3 regions of the Pseudomonas pohangensis genome follow, and region 2 is predicted to be linked to each of the others. Evidence: predicted binding sites of a transcription regulator. Region 2 holds the regulator's gene; each other region holds the start of a gene.
What was found. The regulator LexA, encoded in region 2, represses DNA repair genes until DNA is damaged. The targets are predictions, from matches to a motif close to CTGTNTNNNNANACAG.

Region 1: recN (DNA repair protein RecN) is a predicted target of LexA. The motif match lies at 972-987, and genes of this name have one in related genera.
Region 3: recA (recombinase RecA) is a predicted target of LexA. The motif match lies at 1,172-1,187, and genes of this name have one in related genera.

The regions. Positions count from the first base shown of each region.
Region 1 is NZ_LT629785.1:555,058-557,325, forward strand. It holds gene recN (DNA repair protein RecN) at 1-949, opposite strand, end outside; gene grpE (nucleotide exchange factor GrpE) at 1,103-1,648, shown strand; gene dnaK (molecular chaperone DnaK) at 1,779-2,268, shown strand, end outside.
Region 2 is NZ_LT629785.1:2,370,477-2,372,744, forward strand. It holds gene BLT89_RS11150 (TetR/AcrR family transcriptional regulator) at 1-230, opposite strand, end outside; gene lexA (transcriptional repressor LexA) at 504-1,112, shown strand; gene sulA (SOS-induced cell division inhibitor SulA) at 1,137-1,613, shown strand; gene BLT89_RS11165 (hypothetical protein) at 1,658-1,891, opposite strand; gene BLT89_RS11170 (DUF6586 family protein) at 1,968-2,268, opposite strand, start outside.
Region 3 is NZ_LT629785.1:2,596,020-2,598,287, forward strand. It holds gene recX (recombination regulator RecX) at 1-76, opposite strand, end outside; gene recA (recombinase RecA) at 85-1,128, opposite strand; gene BLT89_RS12245 (alpha/beta hydrolase) at 1,357-2,268, shown strand, end outside.

The sequences.
Region 1 (2,268 bases), 1.8 Mb from region 2:
TCCGGTGCTTGCGCGCCAGGTTGTAGATGGCGTCGAGTCGCTCTTCCAGCAGTTGCTGGCGCTGCGGGTCAGCATCAAAGTGGTCGAGAAAACGATTCAGTTCGCCCACCGCTTCCTCGACCTGTATCTGCGCGCTGGTCAGCAGGCTGACGGTTTCACTGATGGCGCCGGTATGTCCGGGGAAGGCGGTCAGGCGTTGCAGGCTGGTGGCCAATGCCGACAGCACGTTGCCGGCATCACTGTCGCTGCACAGGTCGAGAACCTGCTTGCAGGCTGCAAGCAGCTGTTCGGCGTTGCTCAGGGTGCGGTGTTCCTGCTCCAGTTGCTCCAGTTCGTGATCACCCAGGGCCAGATTTTCCAGTTCTTCGATCTGGTAGCTGAGTAGCTGGTGCTGGGCCCGCTGTTCGTTGCTGTTGCTGGACAGGCGCTGCAGTTGCTGGCTGGTCTGGCGCCAGCGCTGAGCGGCCAATTGCACCTGACGGGCCAGTTCGCTGGCGCCGGCGAACTCATCGAGCAGGCGTCTATGGGTGTCGGTTTTCAGCAGCGACTGGTGCTCGTGCTGGCTGTGAATATCGATGAGTAGTTCGCCGAGGGCCTTGAGATCCGCTTGCGGGCAGGGGCTGCCATTGATGTAGGCGCGTGAGCGGCCTTCGGCGGTAATGACCCGGCGCAGGATGCACGGGCCGTCCTGATCCAGGTCGCGCTGGGCCAGCCAGTCGCGGGCTTCGGGTATTTCACTCAGATCAAAGCTGGCGAGGATGTCGGCCTTGTCACTGCCGGGGCGCACTACGCCGCTGTCGGTACGGTCGCCAAGGGCCAGGCCAAGGGCGTCGAGCATGATGGATTTGCCGGCACCGGTCTCGCCGGTGATCACCGTCATGCCCTGCTGCAGTTCAATATCGAGGTGTTCGACGATGGCGAAATTGTTCACAGCCAGATGGATCAGCATGGGGCACCTCGAATGTTGAATGCTGTGTATTTATACAGTATCCGATTTGCTGCTGACAATCACCTTTGCCCTTGAAGCCGGGCACACAGTCCCCATATAGATGCTCAGTGCAAGGCGGAAGCGTGTTGACGCCCCAATTGAGAGGAAAAGTTGATGGTTGACGAAGTGGATCTGGATAGCCCGAACCCTGAAGCCCGGCAAACTGCGGAGGCAGGCGAGGATTTGCAGGCGCGCATTCAAACGCTCGAAGAGCAGCTGGCCGAGGCGCAGGACCAGTCCCTACGGGTTGCTGCCGACATGCAGAACGTGCGTCGGCGTGCCGAGCTTGATGTCGAGAAGGCACACAAATTTGCGCTGGAAAAGCTGGTCACCGACCTCCTGCCGGTGGTTGACAGCATCGAGCGCGGACTTGAGTTGACCAGTGCGGATGATGAGGCGAGCAAGCCTGTGCGTGAAGGCATGGAGCTGACCCTCAAGTTGCTGGTCGATACCCTCAAGCGTTATCAGGTAGATGCGCTGGATCCACATGGCGAGCCCTTCAATGCCGAGCACCATCAGGCGATGGCCATGCAGGAAAGTCCCGAGGTGGAGCCCAACAGTGTGCTCAAGGTGTTCCAGAAAGGGTATCTGCTCAATGGCCGCCTGTTGCGGCCTGCCATGGTTGTGGTGAGCAAGGCGCCGTCTGCAACCCAGTCCTAGATCGATGGGTGTACTTGAAATTTCCAAGGCAACCCCCATCTGTTAGTTCAAGCGTTTAATGCTGCCGTGATGACCTGATTGCAGGTTGTGGCGGTAATCAAGAATCAAGTCAAAGTATTGGAGAATATTCATGGGCAAGATTATCGGTATCGACCTGGGGACCACCAACTCCTGCGTCTCCATTCTGGAAAACGGCAAAGCCAAAGTCATCGAGAACGCCGAAGGTGCACGCACCACGCCATCGATCATTGCCTATGCCAATGACGGTGAAATTCTGGTTGGCCAGTCGGCCAAGCGCCAGGCAGTGACCAATCCGCATAACACCCTGTATGCGGTGAAGCGCCTGATTGGCCGTCGTTTTGCTGAGGATGTCGTACAGAAAGACATCCAGATGGTGCCGTACAAGATCGTCAAGGCTGACAACAACGACGCCTGGGTCGAGGTCAACGGCCAGAAGATGGCGCCGCCGCAGATCTCTGCGGAAATTCTGAAGAAAATGAAAAAAACCGCCGAAGACTATCTGGGCGAAGCAGTCACCGAAGCGGTTATCACCGTGCCGGCCTACTTCAATGACAGTCAGCGTCAGGCGACCAAGGACGCCGGCCGCATCGCCGGTCTGG
Region 2 (2,268 bases):
GCCTGGCGGCGATCCAGTTCACGCTCAAGGCTCTGGCTGTATGGTCCGAGGAAGCGGGAAAAGACTGCCTGAATCAGCGCTTTCTTCGAGCCAAAGTGATAATTGACTGCCGCAAGATTTACTTCTGCACGACTGGTAATCAGCCGCAAAGATGTTTCAGCAAAGCCCTTCTCGGCAAACAGTTGCTCTGCAGCATCCAGAATCCGCTCGACAGTTTCCGACTGGGCCATGATTTATTCACCTGACAAACAATCGTTTGAAACATACGTTTCACAACGAAGCCTTGTCAAGCAAACACGACATGGTGATGGGCGGAGGATTCAAAATATCCCAGCCATCGGCCTGAATCAACGGCCAGCAAGCACCAATACTGCCTCGGGGCAGGTTTGCAGCCGGCGCCCAAGAATACGCGCAATCGCCGGGCGAGCAGCGGTTAAAAGACATTGCCAGCAGCAGATCACTGTATATAATCACAGCAACTGTATAAACAAACAGAGAACATCATGCTCAAGCTGACTCCGCGCCAAGCTGAAATTCTGGATTTCATCAAACGCTGCCTGGAAGATAACGGCTACCCGCCCACACGCGCGGAAATTGCCCAGCAACTGGGCTTCAAATCGCCCAATGCCGCCGAGGAGCATCTCAAGGCATTGGCCCGCAAAGGTGCCATCGAGATGACCCCCGGTGCGTCACGCGGTATCCGCATCCCCGGCTTTGAAACTGTCGACGAAGAACCGGGCCTGCCAGTCATTGGCCGGGTCGCCGCCGGCGCACCCATTCTGGCCGAACAAAACGTCGAAGAGTCCTGCAAGATCAACCCTAATTTCTTTCATCCCAAAGCCGACTACCTGTTGCGCGTGCGCGGCATGAGCATGAAGGACATCGGCATCCTGGATGGCGACCTGCTGGCGGTGCATAGCTGCCGCGAGGCACGCGATGGCCAGATCGTGGTGGCACGCATAGACGATGAGGTCACGGTCAAACGCTTCAAGCGCGATGGCAACAAGGTCTGGCTGATCGCAGAAAACCCCGAGTTCGCGCCGATCGAGGTCAACCTGCAGGATCAGGAACTGGTGATCGAAGGTTTGAGTGTCGGCGTTATTCGCCGCTAGCACTTTCCGCACTTGGGGCAGGCAATGCTGAATACGCAATCGAGCGAGCGCGCACAGCTCTCCTTGTTTCACGGCGCCGCCAGCAAGCCGCAGGCAATACCTTTGCCCGGCGAACCAGCAGGCAGTGCCTGGGCCGGGCCTGTGGAATGCTTCAGCGAACTGGCTTTATGTGGCTCGAAGGAAAATTGCCTGCTACTGCTGGCACCTGTTCTGCGCGAATTGAGCCAGCAGGCAGGCGATCGCTGGCTGACCCTGATTGATGCACCGGCCTGGCTCACCCGCAGCTGGCTGCGCAACGCCGGGCTCAAGCGCGACGTCATCCTGCTGTTGAAAACCCGCAGTGCGGCTACTGCAGTCGAACTGGCCTGCGAGGCATTGCAACGGGGCCGCAGCCATACGGTAATCAGCTGGCTACAGGCACTGGACGCACATTCACGGCAAATGCTGACGTTGATGGCGCTGCAGGGACAAAGCCAGAGTCTGAATATTCGACTGGGCTGAAATAACCCGGACGGGCAGCCGGAATGTCGAGCTCGCCAAGCCGCTCAGTGCAGGACGCGCGTACCCTCTTCATTCAGCAAGCCACCTTCAGCTAGGCGCCCGGCCATCTGCACACCGACATTCAGCATCGCCTTGGCGACCTCGACTTGCTGACCCTGCAAAAACGCACGGGCGTCGGCTGAAAACTCCAGGGTAACCAGAGACTCCTGATCATCGCCACGACGCAAAACAATGCGCCCGTCAGGCAGCTCGACTATTTCAAGAAACGCTGTTGGCATGAATGCAACCCCTGATGAAAGCCGCCTAGTGTACCAGCCGTACCTGCCACGACCCTAACCCGTCCATCCTGCAGCTTCACCACTCGACCAGTGTTTCGCGAAAACGCATGGCCAGATTCTTCAGCGACTGCCGCCAGCTCTCGATCTGTTCGAGGCCGAGTTCCGGCTCGTCCTGCTCCAGACTGACGGCCTCGATCAGCGCCAGCCGCGGATCAACCTTGGCCACTTTCAGCTCCTGCGGTGGCTGATACAGCGCCTGATAGCTGAGCAATAGCTGCGCCAGCCAACTGTCCGGTCGTTTCGCCAGTTCGATCAACTCGGAAAGCTCCGGGCTCGGTGCCGCCGCCAGCACCTGCGGGTCAAGCAGTTGCTCAGCC
Region 3 (2,268 bases), 230 kb from region 2:
GCCCATGCTCGCGCCGGGCCAGCAGATCCATGGCGCTGCGCCGTACCGCTACGGCGCTATCCAGCACTGCCCGCATGCCCGGCCTCAGCTATCGACGTCTGCCAGCTCATCCACCGCAGCTGCGGCTTTTTGCGGTACAGGCGCAGCCAGCAGTTTGTCGCGGATCAGCTGTTCGACAGTGCGCGCCACTTCCGGATTGTCTTCCAGATACTTGGCCGAGTTGGCCTTGCCCTGGCCGATCTTGCTGCCCTGATAGCTGTACCAGGCACCGGATTTTTCCAGCAGACCAAGCTGCACACCCAAATCAATTATCTCGCCGTTACGGTAGATGCCCTTGCCATACAGAATCTGGAACTCGGCCTGGCGGAACGGCGGCGCCACCTTGTTCTTCACCACCTTGACGCGGGTTTCACTGCCGACCACTTCGTCACCTTCCTTGACCGCGCCGGTACGGCGAATGTCCAGGCGTACCGAGGCATAGAACTTCAGCGCGTTACCGCCAGTGGTGGTTTCAGGACTGCCGAACATCACGCCGATCTTCATGCGGATCTGGTTGATGAAGATCACCAGACAGTTGGCATTCTTGATGTTGCCGGTAATCTTGCGCAGTGCCTGCGACATCAGGCGCGCCTGCAGGCCGACGTGCATGTCACCCATTTCGCCCTCGATCTCGGCCTTGGGTACCAGCGCCGCCACCGAGTCGATGACGATCACGTCGATCGCATTCGAGCGCACCAGCATGTCGGTGATTTCCAGCGCCTGTTCGCCGGTATCCGGCTGCGACACCAGCAGGTCATCGACATTCACCCCGAGCTTGCCGGCATATTCAGGATCGAGCGCATGCTCGGCATCGACGAAGGCGCAGGTCGCACCGAGTTTTTGCGCTTCGGCAATGACCGACAGCGTCAGCGTGGTCTTGCCGGATGATTCCGGACCGTAGATCTCGACGATCCGGCCTTTCGGCAAGCCGCCAATGCCCAGTGCGATATCAAGGCCCAGCGAGCCGGTGGAAATTGCCGGGATGGCCTGACGCTCATGGTCGCCCATGCGCATGACTGCACCTTTGCCGAACTGCCGCTCGATCTGACCCAGAGCTGCCGCCAGTGCACGCTTTTTATTCTCGTCCATTGCCATCCTCACGTATTCAAGGGAGCCCATCGCTCGCCAACAACTGTATATGTAGACAGTAGTATTCCATATGGCAAGTACGCCGGCTACCCCTGCATGTATTTTTCTCTGAGCAACCGACGAACGTGATCACCCGGACTGATCAAGCTGTATCAGCAGTCTGCCAGTGGATCATCCCTGGGGCACAATGCGGTTTAATTCCTTACTCGCCTGCGCGCCAGGGACACCATGAAAACAGCTCTCCTGATCATCCTCGTACTACTGCTGACTGGCCTGGCCGTGCTGGCACTGCTAATCAACCGCTGGCGCAATTCGCCGCACGGCCGGCTCTCGCTAGCGGCAGCCATCATCGGCAAGCTGGCGGACTGGCAGGCTGCCAGTGGCGATAAGAGTCCACAGGCCATGCGTGCCAGCCGGGACAAGAGCATCGGTTTCTTCATCGCCCGTCCCGCCGGGGTCCACGCGGTTCGCGATCTGGACATTCCCGGCCCCGGCGTGGCACTGCCGGTCCGTATCTACACCCCGCAAGCCAGCCTCGCGGCACTGCCGATCATCATCTACTTCCACGGCGGCGGCTGGGTATTGGGCAATCTGCATTCCCATGACAACCTGTGCCGCACACTGGCCGCCAAGACCAGTGCCATCGTGGTTTCCGTGGATTATCGACTGGCCCCGGAGAATCCCTTTCCCGCGGCACTGGATGACGCAGTTGCCGCTCTGCACTGGGTAGCCGCCCATGCGCCAACCTTCAATGGCGATTCCACGAGGATCGCCTTGGCTGGCGACAGCGCCGGCGGCAACCTGGCGGCAGCCCTGAGCCTGCAGGCGCGCGAACAGCAGGGCCCGGCCATCGCCGCCCAGGCCCTGCTGTATCCGGCAGTCGATCTGAGCAATCTCGACCGGCCTTCAATCCTGCAATTTGCCCAGGGCCTGTTCCTGACCAGGGAGCGCATGGACTGGTTCATTGATCAGTACGTGCCGGACCAAGCCATGCGCAGCAGTCCGCTGGTGTCGCCGCTGCTGGCCGGTAACCACCAGCACCTGCCCCCGGCGCTGATCATCACTGCGGGGCTCGACCCGCTGCGCGACGAGGGTGAGGCGTATGCCGCAGCACTTGAACAGGCCGGCGTGGCAACCCGG